Regions from separate parts of the Colwellia sp. RE-S-Sl-9 genome, predicted to be linked through region 2. Evidence: riboswitches for the same ligand, from Rfam matches in the RefSeq annotation. Region 2 holds a riboswitch; the other holds the start of a gene.
The links. Region 2 has a riboswitch for cobalamin ahead of ACM9HF_RS16575 (TonB-dependent receptor domain-containing protein). Riboswitches for the same ligand answer to the same signal wherever they lie in the genome.
Positions count from the first base shown of each region.

Region 1: linked by a shared signal. The riboswitch ahead of ACM9HF_RS09645 (ABC transporter ATP-binding protein) and the one ahead of ACM9HF_RS16575 (TonB-dependent receptor domain-containing protein) in region 2 are both predicted to bind cobalamin.

Region 1 covers NZ_CP182631.1:2,249,895-2,257,566, reverse strand. The annotation lists gene ACM9HF_RS09660 (adenosylcobinamide-GDP ribazoletransferase) at 1-313, opposite strand, end outside; gene cobT (nicotinate-nucleotide--dimethylbenzimidazole phosphoribosyltransferase) at 616-1,656, opposite strand; gene ACM9HF_RS09650 (FecCD family ABC transporter permease) at 1,669-2,673, opposite strand; gene ACM9HF_RS09645 (ABC transporter ATP-binding protein) at 2,670-3,482, opposite strand; cobalamin riboswitch at 3,610-3,814, opposite strand; gene ACM9HF_RS09640 (nitrate- and nitrite sensing domain-containing protein) at 3,838-4,023, shown strand; gene ACM9HF_RS09635 (DUF1499 domain-containing protein) at 4,468-5,190, shown strand; gene ACM9HF_RS09630 (PhzF family phenazine biosynthesis protein) at 5,250-6,161, opposite strand; gene ACM9HF_RS09625 (alpha/beta fold hydrolase) at 6,228-7,672, shown strand, end outside.
Region 2 covers NZ_CP182631.1:3,818,020-3,824,884, reverse strand. The annotation lists gene ACM9HF_RS16590 (histidine phosphatase family protein) at 1-475, shown strand, start outside; gene ACM9HF_RS16585 (cobalamin biosynthesis protein CobD/CbiB) at 505-1,524, shown strand; gene cobD (threonine-phosphate decarboxylase CobD) at 1,551-2,573, shown strand; gene ACM9HF_RS16575 (TonB-dependent receptor domain-containing protein) at 2,880-4,769, opposite strand; cobalamin riboswitch at 4,824-4,952, opposite strand; gene ACM9HF_RS16570 (cobyric acid synthase) at 5,008-6,501, opposite strand; gene cobU (bifunctional adenosylcobinamide kinase/adenosylcobinamide-phosphate guanylyltransferase) at 6,501-6,865, opposite strand, start outside.

The sequences.
Region 1 (7,672 bases), 1.6 Mb from region 2:
AAACAACCAGTAACGCGATGCTAATAGTATGAGGAAATAAGGGAGAAATAAGGCTAAAAAGTAAGCTTAAAATACCTGCTAATAAAAGCCCTATTAAAGAAAAATAACGGCCAGACTTATTTAAAAGCGCGGGGCTGTAATACATGCTTTGTGGTACAGGTATACGAGTAAAAAAGCTCAGCGCTAAGTAACATAAGTTAAGCTGACGCTTTAAATACCGTCTATATTTATTGTTGCTTGTATACCCGTTACCAATCAAGATGCGTATTTCAGAGCACTTGAGCGATATCAATTCAAGGCAATGCTTTGCCATAATGGTGTACCCTTATCAAAAGTATTAACGACGAAGTGATTTTGCTCAAGCGCTTCTTCGATGGGTCTAAAAACAATTTATACTGCGTTATTAACTTTAGTCAGGTTCCTACACGGATGTAGGACATTAGGGTAACGCAGGAGCAGTTACCGAGAATAACCATGACGTAAATTTAATGCCTTGCATACATGGATGTATGTACTTAGATTTCGTCTGGAACATGAAATCTGTGTCTAAATTGTTTTTAGTTCCACTGAAACCTGCATCTTGAATGGTAACGGGTATATAACTCTTTTGTATGCTCAAACGGTTACACCTGCATCTTCAAAACTTGCCATATTATTGTAAAAAGCAGCTGCTGCCGTTAATAACGGTAATGCGACTGCTGCCCCCGTTCCTTCACCTAGACGTAAACCTAAATTTAGTAAAGGTTTGGCTTTTAAATGGCGCAATAATAGTTGATGACCAAATTCATGAGATTCATGAGCGAAAATTAAATAATCTCTTACATTAGAATTTATTTTACAGGCAACTAGTGCTGCTGTACTTAGGATAAAACCGTCAATTAGTATACAAATTCCGGCTTGTGCTGCCGCTAAAATTGCGCCTGTTATTTCAACTATTTCAAATCCACCCACTTCTTTTAGAACCGTTAAAGGTTCGTCTGAATCAAAACGTGCGAGGGCTTTTTCAATAAGCGTTTTCTTTTTAAAAAGTTGCTCTGCGGTTATGCCTGTGCCTACACCTACGCAAAGATCAACATCTGAATGGGTTAAACGAGCTGTAATTGCCGTAGCTGAACTGGTATTGCCAATTCCCATTTCGCCTAATATAAGTAGGTTAGAGCCATTTTTAATGATGGGCGCTACCACTTGTTCACCATAGCTAAGACCAAGTTCAACTTGTTCCATCGTCATTGCTGATTCATGTACAAAGTTCTTTGTACCAGCCCCTAATCTCATGTTAATTAATCGAGATGAACTATCGGTAATGGGGTCTATAATGCCAGCATCAACGACTTTAAAATCAATATTGTTTACCTTACAAAAACAGTTAATTGCGGCGCCGCCAGCGATAAAATTTTGTACCATTTGGCGAGTTACACAACTTGGTGCAATTGAAACACTTTCTTCACTAATACCGTGATCTCCAGCAAAAACTAAGGCAGTAGGTTTGTTAATTGAAATATGTGAAATAAGCTTATTGCTTTTATTACTTTGAATAAGCGCAAGCTGTAAAGCCGTGCTTTCTAATAAGCCTAAAGAGCCAACAGGTTTGGTTTTTTGATTGATTTTATCTTGAATTTTACTTTCAAATTCAAGATTTAACGCTTTTATTTCCATAAAAAATCTCGCTTACATTTTTCGTAATAGGGCTAAGAAAAACAAACTGCCCATCGCTGAAGTAATAACACCTATTGGTATTTCTTGTCCGCCTAATGCCGTACGCGCAACAACATCTACCCACACTAAAAAACAGCCACCAACTAAGCCTACGGCTATAAATAATTTAGCGCTGGTAATGCCCACAAAAGGCCTAACAATATGTGGGATCATCAAACCAATAAAGCTAATGCCGCCACAATAAGACACAATAACGGCTGTTATTGCAGCACATAAAATAAGGGTAATAACACGCAAGCGTTCAACTTTTACTCCTAAGGTGCGAGCGCTGTCGTCACTGAGTAATAGCGCATCAAGCTGGCGTCCTAATAAAAGTGCAATAAGCGTAGCAATAATAATTACGGGGGATATCAACAGTAGAGCGTTGGTGTCTGCTCTGGCTAAACTGCCCATGAGCCAAAAAATAACGCGGTTACTTGAAAAAGCATCACCGCTGTAAAGAATAAAGGTGGTTAAAGAACTTAATAAGAAGGAAACCGCTACGCCTGCTAACAGTAAGTGCTCAATGCGACGCCAATTATTTTGATATATCACAATTAAAATAAGTCCAACCGCTAATAAAGACCCTAAAAAAGAGGCAAAAGGTAACGAAACAAGCTGCATTGATACCGGTAAAAACTGAGTTAAAGTTGCCCCTAAGCCTGCTCCAGAAACAATACCAAATAAATACGGGTCGGCAAGTGGGTTACGTGTCACGTTTTGCATTAAAGCGCCTGCTAAAGCTAAACCAAAGCCCGCGATAAAACCAAGCAATACCCTCGGAAAGCGTATTTCCCATAAAATGGTATCGTAAATACCTTTTTCACACCCTTGAGTTACACATTGCCATACTGCTTTATGGTTTAATTCAACAACACCAAACCCAATAGAAGACAATAACGTGATAACAACGAGGCTAACAATTAACAAGAGCGAATATTTGTACGGTAGCTTTTTTGTTAATAAGTGATTTTTCATGATTGTAGCCACTTTGATTCGTCATTTACTTGGTTGTTTATACCAGCAAAGGTAATTCTTGTTTTTTGAGTGAAAGGGTTTTTATCAATAGCGCATTCTAGTTTAAATACATCAGTTAAGTTTTCGGCGGTAAATACACTTTCAGGTGTGTCATCTGCTACAAGTTGACCGTTGTTTAACATGAGCACTCTATCGCAATATTGGGCGGCTAAATTAAGATCATGAATAGTGATCAATAAGGTTATGTTGAGGGACTTGGCTAACATTAATATTTGATGCTGATAGTACATATCAAGATGATTCGTAGGTTCATCCATAATCAAAATATCAGGCGCTTGTACAATAGCTCTAGCAATTAATACTCGCTGCTGCTCACCGCCTGATAAAGTACTAAATAATTGATGCTGTTTTTTTATCAGATCAACCTTGATTAACGCTTGTTCAATATTGTGTTTGTCGGCATCTGTATTTATGTCAAACAATCCTTTATGAGGGATAAGCCCCATACCTACAATATCTAAAACAGTTAAGTTGAATGCAGACTCTGAATGTTGGCTAACCACAGCGACTTTTTTGGCTATATCTTTATTATTAAGGTTTTTAAGGGGCTTGCCATGCAAATAAATATTACCAGAATAATCTGAATATTCGCCGTATAAACATTTAAGAAGAGAGGTTTTTCCTGCGCCATTGGGGCCAACGATAGCAACGGTTTCACTTGCTTTTATTTGTAGGTGAATACCTTGAATAACCTTTTTTGGGTTTGCAGACCAAGTAACATTATTTGCTTGTAGAACAAAGGGTGACATATGTGCCTTAACCATAATAGCGAATAAAACATAGCGAATACAATTTTAGGAAATACAAGGACACATCATAAGAAGTCACTCATAATTATATGAGAGATATTCTTAGTTTTTCGCGTTACCCGCACGTTCACTAAAGGCGATTAAGGCAGGTGTTCTGACTTAAGTGTTTAGTGATGTTATTTTAACCGTCACTAAACTCTCTTTACAGTTGCGGGAACAGTTATGGAATTAAGTGGTTGTTAATAAAACTAACCATGTCTTGCACCATATTCCCCTTTAAGTTTTTCCTCTAATAAATAAGAGTAAAAAACACCTTAAAAGCGCCGACATCTTACCACAGTTATTTTTTAATTAAATAACAGTATTTGTTTTATCAATATTTACCAATGCTATGCAACAACCTGCTGTACTTGAAGTTGAAAAACTACGAAAAGTTGCAATGGAAAAGTCAGCAACGGGGAAATTTGGTATTGATGCAAGCTACTGGTTCGAACAAGCAACAGATAGAATAAAGCAGTTAAACAAGTTGAAAACAAACTAAATATATCAGTAATGAAACTAACTGATATATTAAAAATTCAGCGAATAGCTCGTTAATGTTAAGCGCTGATGTTATTTTTATTATAAGTTTTTTAGTTATAGTTATAAGCTACGTCGTGATTAAAGATTTAGATAATCGCATAAAAGATTTAATGGCCGTCTTTAGTCAAGTTAGAAAAGAAAACGATTTAACCGTTAGAACTAAATACATTGATAAAAGTGAGCTAAGCTAAAATTTCATACCTAAAATCAATAAATGATCAACGCTACAGCGTACTTGAACACAGCTTTGAATATTAAGTGGATATTATTTTTTCACTTTTGAAACCGAAGTTGAGCAATGAAATAATGTAAGCCATTCTAAGGTCTAGATATACTTCGTAGTACAATTATCCACATGCCTGCTAAATATATGGGCTTCTATTAATACCGATCTTAAGGCAACATGATGTTCATTAAAAAAATTATAACTATTTGTAAGTTTTTAACTATTCCTTTGTTACTGGGTTTTCCTCTTGCCGTTATTGCTTATCGTTTGCAATTATGGGGCATGGGAACGTCTTTTAAAATCATTCAATTTACAGGGTATGCTAGTATTGTTGTGCTGGTAATAGCGATAGTAATTGGTTTATTTGCGTTTTTTACAAAGCAACAACGTGTGCTTAAAAGTAGTGCTATAGTCGCTATTTTATTAGCTATACCGGCTGTTGGTTTATCAATGCAAGCGGCTAAAGCTAAGTCTTTACCTTTTTTACATCAGGTAAGTACTGACACGGTTAATTTACCTCAATTTAAAGCCATTTTAGCCTTGCGTGGCGAAGGAACTAATCCACTAGAATACGACAGCGAAAAATTAGCTCCGTTACAACAAAAAGTTTATCCAGAACTACAACCCATTGTAAGCATCTTGAACACAGAGCAAGCGTTTAATAAAGCTATTGATACGGCGATAAAATTAGGCTGGGAAATTGTTGCTAAAGATATTAAGCAAGGAATGATTGAAGCAGTTGATACCAGTTTACTCTGGGGTTTTAAAGACGATGTAGCTATTCGTATTCAAGCAACGGATACAGGAAGTAAGATAGATCTACGATCCATTTCTCGTATTGGTGGAACAGATCTTGGAGCTAATGCCAAACGTATAAAAAGCTTTATATCATCATTTTAATTATGCTTTTAACTAGGTTTGTTGATCTTTCAGGGGGCTGAAAAAACAATCTTGATAGATCAACAGATCCTAGGGTATTTTATCTTTTTACAATCAAATAAATAAGCAAAACCACTCACTTCTACTTTCGTAATTATACTATCACGTTTAAAGATTGAAGCTTTCAGTAAAGAAGGCGACTCCATTATTCTACCTTGCTCAAACGTGTAGTGTTGGCCATCTATAACCTTATACTTATCTAAATAACAGGCGAGAGCACCACAAGCGCTACCCGTAGCAGACTCTTCAGGAATACCAAATAAAGGTGCAAAGTTTCGACAGCTGGCTGTTAAACTATTTGAATTACTTTCTGAGATATTTTTTTGGGCTGGAGATAACTCAAACAGGTGAATGCCAATCGCATTATATTTTTCACTAAAACGCGATATTTTATCTAAATCAGGCACTATTGAATCTAAAGTTCCAAAGGGTACAGGTATTATTACATCAGCTAAGCCCGTTGAAATAATTTCACAAGGTAGATTAGTCGTAGCAAATAACGTTTCAGAAATATTTAATAACTCAGCTACTTCTTTGCTTTCAACTACACCTAAATATTGCGGGAGTGTTTGTTCCATATTCACTAAGGTATCAGTGGCCACTTTTACCTTTAACTTTCCCGCTTTAGTTTGTTGAGTATACTCTTGCGCTTCAATGATCTGTTTTTCGAACAATAATGAAAATGTTGCTAAAGTCGCGTGTCCACAAAAATCAACTTCATGATTCGGAGTAAAAAATCGAACATTAAAGTCGCATTCAACATCCGCTGATACAAAAGCGGTTTCAGAGTATCCCACTTGTGTGGCAATATACTGCATTTGCTGCGGTGTTAGATTATCTGCATTTAATACAACACCTGCTGGGTTACCGCCTGAGCCATTGTAAGTAAAAGAATTAAGGTAATAAACTGTTATATCCATATAAGTATTCATGAGATTTTTTAGTCAAATAATTTATTTTAATAGACACCAAATTTAAAATTTTTACAAGGGAAAGTAATGAAGAAAACAAGATTCGTTCTATTTTCATTTTTGTTAAGTATTACAGCTAATGCTGCGTTGGCGAATGAAGAAAACTCTGCTGTTGAAAACTGCCACATTGATGGTATTCGCTCGCAAGTAAAATGTGGCACTTTAAATGTCCCCGAGAACTACAATAAGCCTGAAGGCAAAAATATTTCCATTAATTATGCTGTGTTACCAGCGATTGATAGCTCAAAAAATAATGCGCCACTTATGTTTCTTGCCGGGGGGCCAGGTCAAGCAGCTGTTGAATTAGCAGCACATATACGTCGAAGCTTTGTAGAAATTAGAAAAACACGCGACATTATTTTAATTGATCAACGAGGTACTGGTTTATCTCAACCCATGTTGTGTGATGAAGCTACCAAAGGGAATTTATATAGCATGATTCCTGAAGAGTTTTCTGAACAAGAAACGCTAGATTGTATTACAAAATTAAAAGAAACTAACGAGCTAAGCCAATACAACTCAGAAAATGCAATCCGTGATTTTGATGCAGTAAGAGAAGCATTAGGTTACAAGCAAATGAATCTTTATGGTGGCTCTTATGGAACAAGAGCGGCGCTTACTTATATGCGTTTATTTCCCGAAAATATTAAAAGTGTTGTGTTAGATAGCGTAGGGCCGATTGAAGTACCTATCGGTTTATTTGGTTTGAGCTCAGAGCGATCATTTAACTTATTGCTTGAACATTGCGCTAATGAAGAAACCTGTAATAAAGCCTACCCTAATTTAAAAGAAGAGTTTGAAACTGTTATTAAGCGTTTATCTAACGAAGTGGTTGCTTTATCTATAAGTCATCCTCGATTAGGCACTAAAACGCCTTTTAAATTAAGTAAAGGAAAATTCATCAATACGCTATTTAAGCAACTTTACAGTACAGAAACTCGCACTATAGTGCCTTTAATTATTCATCAAGCCTTTCTGGAAAACTACCAGCCATTAGTAGGAATTATTTCTGCAGGAGAAGGTGCTATAAACATGTACGTGGGACTAACGTTTAATATTGTATGTAATGAAGATATGCCAAGAATTACCCATGATATGCGCGTTAAAGACAGCAACAATAGTTTTGATGGTGGTAGTAGCCACGCTATTTTTAAAACAGCTTGTGATGTATGGCCAAAATATCAGGTTGATGAAGCTTTTTACAAGCCCGTAGTGGCTAATATTCCTACCTTAATATTGTCGGGTGATTTAGATCCCGTTACACCGCCAAGCAATGGCGAAAAGTCAGCGAGTACTTTACCTAATAGCCATCATATTATTTCAAAAAACAGTGCGCATATTGTGGCTTCTTCCGCTTGTGGTGTAGCAATGATTAATGAATTTTTACAACATTTAGATCCTAAAAAAGTGGATCAAACGTGTTTGTTAGATATACCTGCTGAGTCATTTATGACAAGCCTAAACGGCAGCAT
Region 2 (6,865 bases):
GCAAATAGCTCAAAACGTGCTTAAGCATAATATCGAAGTTATTTTCTCTTCAAATTTAGGACGTGCCGTAAACAGTGCTCAAATATGTAAACAAACGCTTGGCGTAAACACCCAAGTAAAATCTAGCCTTACCGAAAGGCATTTAGGCTATTGGCAAGGTAAGCAAATAACAACCTTATCGAAAGATCCTAATTATGTTGAGCTATTGCAGAAATTTACTGAGCTAACACCTCAAGGTGGAGAAAGCGCTGTAACTTGTGGCGAACGTATTTACAAAGCACTTGAAAAAATAGCGATAGAATATAAAACAGCTCATATTTTAGTGATTTTTCATGGTGAGGCTCTGCGTTGTTTTTATGGTTATATTGGTAATAATTCGAATATGAATGCCTACGACTTATTTAAAAATGGTTCTATTAACAAACTAACTTATGAGCATAACACCTCAAGTTTTCATTTAACGCCATCGACCTAAGCTAAATTGCTCTATAAAAAGGAAAGAAAGTGACATTTAACGAACTTACTTTATGGTTGTTTTCTACACTGCCTTTTTATACGCTAACATTAACAATTATTTTAGCTTTATTACTTGATAAGTACTTAGGCGAAGCTCGTCAGTATCATTACTTAGTGGGCTTTGGTTGGCTTGCTCAACAAATCGAAAAACGTTTAAACACCTTTCAAACCGATAAAAAATCAGACGAAACACAGCCATTACGCTTCAATATAAAAAAGGCATTATTAGGCTCACTCGCATGGGCTATTTTAGTGCTACCTATTCCGTTACTTTATTGTTTATATCTCAATCATTTAACTTGGTACTGGCAAATATTATTAGACGCTATCGTGCTTTATTTAGCCATTGGCCTAAACAGTTTGTATCAACATGCTATGCAGGTTTACCAACCGCTAAAAGAAAATAATTTAGTACAAGCAAGGTACTTTACTGGTTACCTCGTTAGTAGAGAAACGGCTGAACTAACGCCTACTGAAATGTCGCGAGCAACGGTTGAGTCTATGTTAGAAAATGGCCACGACTCGGTTATCGCATCGATAGTTTATTTTATTATTGGCGGTGCACCGCTAGTTATTTTTCATCGTTTTGCCAATACGTTAGATGCAATGTGGGGCTATCGTACATTACAATTTAACTCTTTTGGTTTCGCCAGTGCTCGGCTTGATGATGCATTAGGATTTATTAGTGCAAAAATATGCACCTTGTTATATGCCATTCAAGATACATTCCTTACAGCATTAGCAAACGCCTATAAACAAGGTAATACATACAAAAGCCATAATGGCGGCTGGGTTATGGCAGCCGGTGCAACCGTGATGAATAAAAAGCTAGGTGGCACAGCGCAATATAATGGTAAAATAGTTGAATCGGTTACTTTAGGTTGTGGTGAAAATATAACAGTTGAAGATATTCCTAAAAGTATCTTAATTGTGAAGCGAGCCGCTATAATACTCACGTTAATCGTATTGTTATGGCAAACAGTTAACCTACTTTTAAACATCATATAATATTCAAATATGAGTGAGAACTTTTCATGGCGCTTATCCACGGCGGACAGCTTCAGCAAATAGCTAACCAATATAAAATACCTGCAGAACAATGGCTTGATCTATCCACTGGCATTGCACCAACCAGCTACCCTATTCCAAATATTCCATTAAGCATATGGCAAAATTTACCCCAAAGTAATAACGAGTTATTAGCTGCGGCTAAACATTATTACCAATGCAAACACGTAACCGTAACCAACGGTAGCCAAGCCATAATAAAAGCACTGCCTGAATTGTGGCAGCTAAAAAATAGCACTTCTCAACATGTTTACCTACCCAAATATGGCTACAAAGAACATGCTCAAGCATGGAGAAAATCTGGCTACGAGTTACATTTTTATTTAGATGAGTTACCACCAATAGATACTATTTACCTGAACAGCGTGCTGGTTATTATTAACCCAAATAATCCCACAGGTAAGTTATTTACACGTAAAATAATCATGCAATATCAAACATTAATGCAAGAGCTTAATGGTTTGTTAGTGGTTGATGAAGCTTTTATGGATGTAATAACAGATGATCATTCTATTTGCTCGCAGGTTGAAAACAGCAATACATTAGTATTTCGCTCTTTTGGGAAATTTTTTGGTTTAGCGGGTATCCGTATTGGCTTTTTAGTGGCGAATAAAAATTGGTGCGATATATTTAACGAGCATTTAGGGCCTTGGCAAGTGAATGGCCCAGCGCAGGTTGTAGCCCAACACGCACTAAAAGATACCGATTGGCATCAACAGCAAAAACAACAGCTACATATATTGCGAAAAAAGCAAGAAGCCCTATTATGGCAAGCCTTTGGTAGCGAAGTGATAGCCGAAATTAAAGGAAGCGATTTATTTTTGACCCTAACCTTTAATAACACTAAAAGCGCTGAAAAAATATATGAATTATTATGCCAACAAGCTGTTTACGTTCGCCTAACCGACGAAAAAGATAAATTAAGATTTGGTATCACAACAGAAGATAAATTAGATAAACTTTTTAATGTGTGTCATTCAATAAAGTAAAAAAGAATAAAAAAAAGGTTATTAACTATTGGGGAATAGCTAATAACCGGAGATAAAAGTTCTACATCATAATAGAGGGAGAGCCTGAGTTTACGCGTCCTGTAACATAAACTCAGGCTTATCAATATCGGTTAGAGTAAGTAGTAGTGGACTCATCCCTAACCAACAACTTAATGATAATCATTCTTATTTAGATTGTAAAGCGTTTATTTGAAATAAACTAAGAAAAACCCCAAAAGAATATTTTTGGGGTTGTGTTTTTAGAGCGCTGTTTATATTAATTTAACGCTACCGTTTATTCACAGCTTAAAAGTTTTGATAAGTAACACCAAAATATACAACGCGATCTTGAGTAAAATAAGTCATAGAGTTTTGATATTGCACATTAAAAGCATTATTAATTTTTGCTGTAACTTTTACACTTTCCGATATGGCGTATTTAATACCTAAATTAACTAAAGAATAGCTATCTAATACTACAGCGTCACCAGAAAAAGGGTAATCATAGCGTTTACCTTTGTATTGAACATCTGCATAAATGTTCGTATTTTCCATTTGTTTACTAAACTTATAATTTGCTTGCTGTTTTGCTCTACGGCCCAATTGTTCACCTGTAGAAGCATCTTCGGCCTTAATGTAACTTACATTAAACTGATGTTGACCACCCAAACCTTTATAAATAACGCCAAGCTCTGCACCTTTTATTTCAGCAGCACTAATATTTACAGGGGTAGTGTTATTGTCTGCATCTTTACCTGTCCACTCGATTAAATTATCGATATCTGTTTTATAGAGATTAAATGTAGTTGATAAATTATCAAATGAACTTTTTATACTTAATTCATAACTCTTTGATGATTCAGAAACCAGATCCGTATTACCTACAAAACCAAATTGAAGAGGATAATATAAATCATTAAAGGTTGGTGCTTTAAATCCTGTACCTACAGATAAACTCACTTGAGTATTATCTAGCACTTGATAACCAATACTTGAGTTATAAGTTACCTCTGATTTAACCCCTTCTACATCATCATAACGTGTTGCTAATTCATAAGATAATTTGTCTTTGCTATACATTACATGTGCAAAAACGCCCGTTGTATCTCGTTCGTCTACAGGAAACTCAGCATCACCTTTCAATGTTTCGCTATAAAAGTCAGCGCCTAAATTCAATAGCCATTCTTCAGAAAGTAAACTGCTATTAATTACTGAATATTGCTTCCTTCTAGAATCAAATGACGAACCGTCATCTTTACTTGTACCATTTCCATGTCTTATATCTGACACTCTATTTTGACCAATGTTAAATTGAGTATCATTTTTTATATCACCAAGGTCCCATTGATAATTCGCACCAATTTTCCAAACGTAATTACTTATTGCACTTTCATTGCCACCAAATGAACTATCATATTCAGTATCGCCTTGATCCACTTGTGTCAACCAATCAACACTCAATGTGTCAGTAATCTTTTGTTGACCATTTATAGAGATAGAATCAAAACTATAACCATCATCATCCGTTTCAGCATCATCTTTAGCATCAAAGCCATTACTTTCTTCATGATCAATATTGATACTTGTATGGCCATCACCATGTTCGATGCCAACGCCAGCATTCAACATTTTGTAACCTTCGCTCCCTAAACTTGCACGAACAAAGTGCTCTCCATCATTAAGTTTACGAGTGAATATTTGAATAACACCACCAATAGCATCAGACCCCCATAAAGCAGCACGAGGACCTTTAACGATTTCAATACGTTCAATTAATTCAGGAGCTAGATCATTGATATTAGTTGACCCTAAGGTTGCAGAACTAATACGAACACCGTTTAGTAGAATTAATGTGTGACTAGAATTAGCACCTCGCATATACACAGATGAAGCCTGACCTCTACCACCCGAAGTTGAAAAATCAATACCAGCAACCGTAGATAAAAGGTCTAAAACAGATTTTGGTTGAACTTCATCAATATCAGCACGATTAATTACAATTTGAGATGCCAATGAGTCATCAATATTCATCGCTGTACGCGATGCCGTTACCGTAATAATATCTAAATCTTTTTCAGCTACGGTTTTATCTACCGCCATAGCAGGCATAGAAATAGCCGTTGTAATTGCTAGTAAAAGAACTGATTTTTTAAATGTGTTTGTTTGTTTAACTTTATGTGTTTGTAGTGCTTTCATGTTTTACCTCGTTAATGATGCCCTCCGCATCATTTGGCAGCCGTGTTTCACGACTTTATTAAATAAATTTAAGCGGTCGGGCTCATACATTTTTTATGTATTTACCGTTGCGGGGGCAGCGAGGAATTTTCATCCTCTTTCCTTAAATTTATTATGGTAAACAGTACTTACTACTTAAATAAGCAGTAAGTACTGTCGTGTTATGAGTAAAGAGTTAAGTTTTATTTATACGTAAAAACTATAAAATAGCTGGAGTATTAACACCTTCTTCGATAATTTTTTGAATTTTTTCTAGTGCTAAGTGATCCACACAAACATCGGCTAAGCGCTCTAATTGCACTTCTCTGTGTTGGTTAATATCAATAACAGGTTGATCTAAAGTTGTGATCCCTAACCAGTCTAAAACTTTCTGGGTAGGTTCTGGGCAATCAAAAAATCCATGTAGGTAAGTGGCTATAATCTGATTGTCTTCAGAAATACAGCCATCTGCGATAGCGTTATCGTTATGCATAATATGCAAAAGAGGATGACTTAATGCTTCGCCAGTCGAAACACCACAATGGATCTCGTAGCCTTGCAATGTGCAAGATTCATCATTTAATTTCATCACAGCAGATACTTGCGTTAAGGTTTTTTCTTGAGTCAGTGTGGTCGTAAAATCAAGTAAGCCCAGTCCTGTTATTTCTTCAACATGAGATTCTATATGTAGGGGATCAAATATCGTTTTCCCTAGCATTTGAAAGCCGCCACAAATCCCCATCACTTTACCGCCGTAACGCAAATGTTGATTAATTTCTTGCTGCCAACCTTGTTCTTTTAAAAATTGAAGATCTGAAGTCACGTTTTTGCTGCCCGGAATAATGATCAAGTCAGCACCTTGTAACGACTGCCCTATTTTTATGTATTGCAGATCAATATTAGGCTGTAAGCGTAACGGATCAAAGTCGGTATGATTACTCATATGAGGTAGTAGCGGAACAAATATCTTAACTTTGGCTTGGCTAACTTTATTGTTTAATGCAACGGCATCTTCAGCGTCTAACGCTAAATCATGTAAGTAAGGCATAACACCTAAAACAGGTTTACCTGTGCGTTCTTCTAACCAGGTTAAGCCTGACTCAAGCAGTTTAATATCACCTCTAAAACGGTTGATAATAAAACCTTTAACTCTGTTTTGTTCCGATTCAGACAATAATTCAAGCGTTCCTACAAGATGTGCAAAAACACCGCCTTTATCAATATCTGCCACAATAATTACGGGACAGTCTACCGCTTCAGCGTATCCCATATTGGCTAAATCATGAGCGCGTAAATTAATTTCTGCGGGGCTGCCTGCGCCTTCTACCACTAATACATCGTACTCGTTAGCAAGGCGTTGGTGCGATTTAAGCACAGCTTGCATGGCTACTTTTTTATAGTCGTGGTACTTACCCGCTTCCATATTAGAAATAGCTTTGCCGTGAACAATAACTTGGGCGCCAGTATCGCTATTGGGCTTTAATAAAATAGGGTTAAAATCTATACGCGCTTCTACTTTGGCTGCTATTGCTTGTAATGCTTGGGCACGACCAATTTCGCCACCGTCTTTAGTTACCGCACTATTTAACGCCATATTTTGTGGCTTAAATGGTGCAACTTTAATTCCTTGATTTACTAAAGCTCTACACAAACCCGCCACTAACGTACTTTTACCTGCGTCAGACGTTGTGCCTTGTATCATGATGGTTTTCATTACTTATCTCCCTTTAAGGTTAAAGGAAGGCCCGCCATAACAAAGTCGACTTTATTGGCTATTTCAGCAATAGCTTGATGTAGCCAGCCTGATTGATCTACAAATTCACGTGATAAATCGCCCATAGGAACGATACCGTGTCCTACTTCGTTACTGACTAAAATAATATGCAGATTTTTATATTTTTGACTGTTAATTAAGCTGGCTAATAATTGCTGTTTTTCGTGTTGGAAATACGCTAAATCGTGATTACATAAACAATTAGTAACCCACAAGGTAAGGCAATCAATTAGAATACATTGGCCCTTATTTGAAGTATTACTTGTTATAAGTTCAATAAGAGAGTCAATCGTAGCAGCTAATA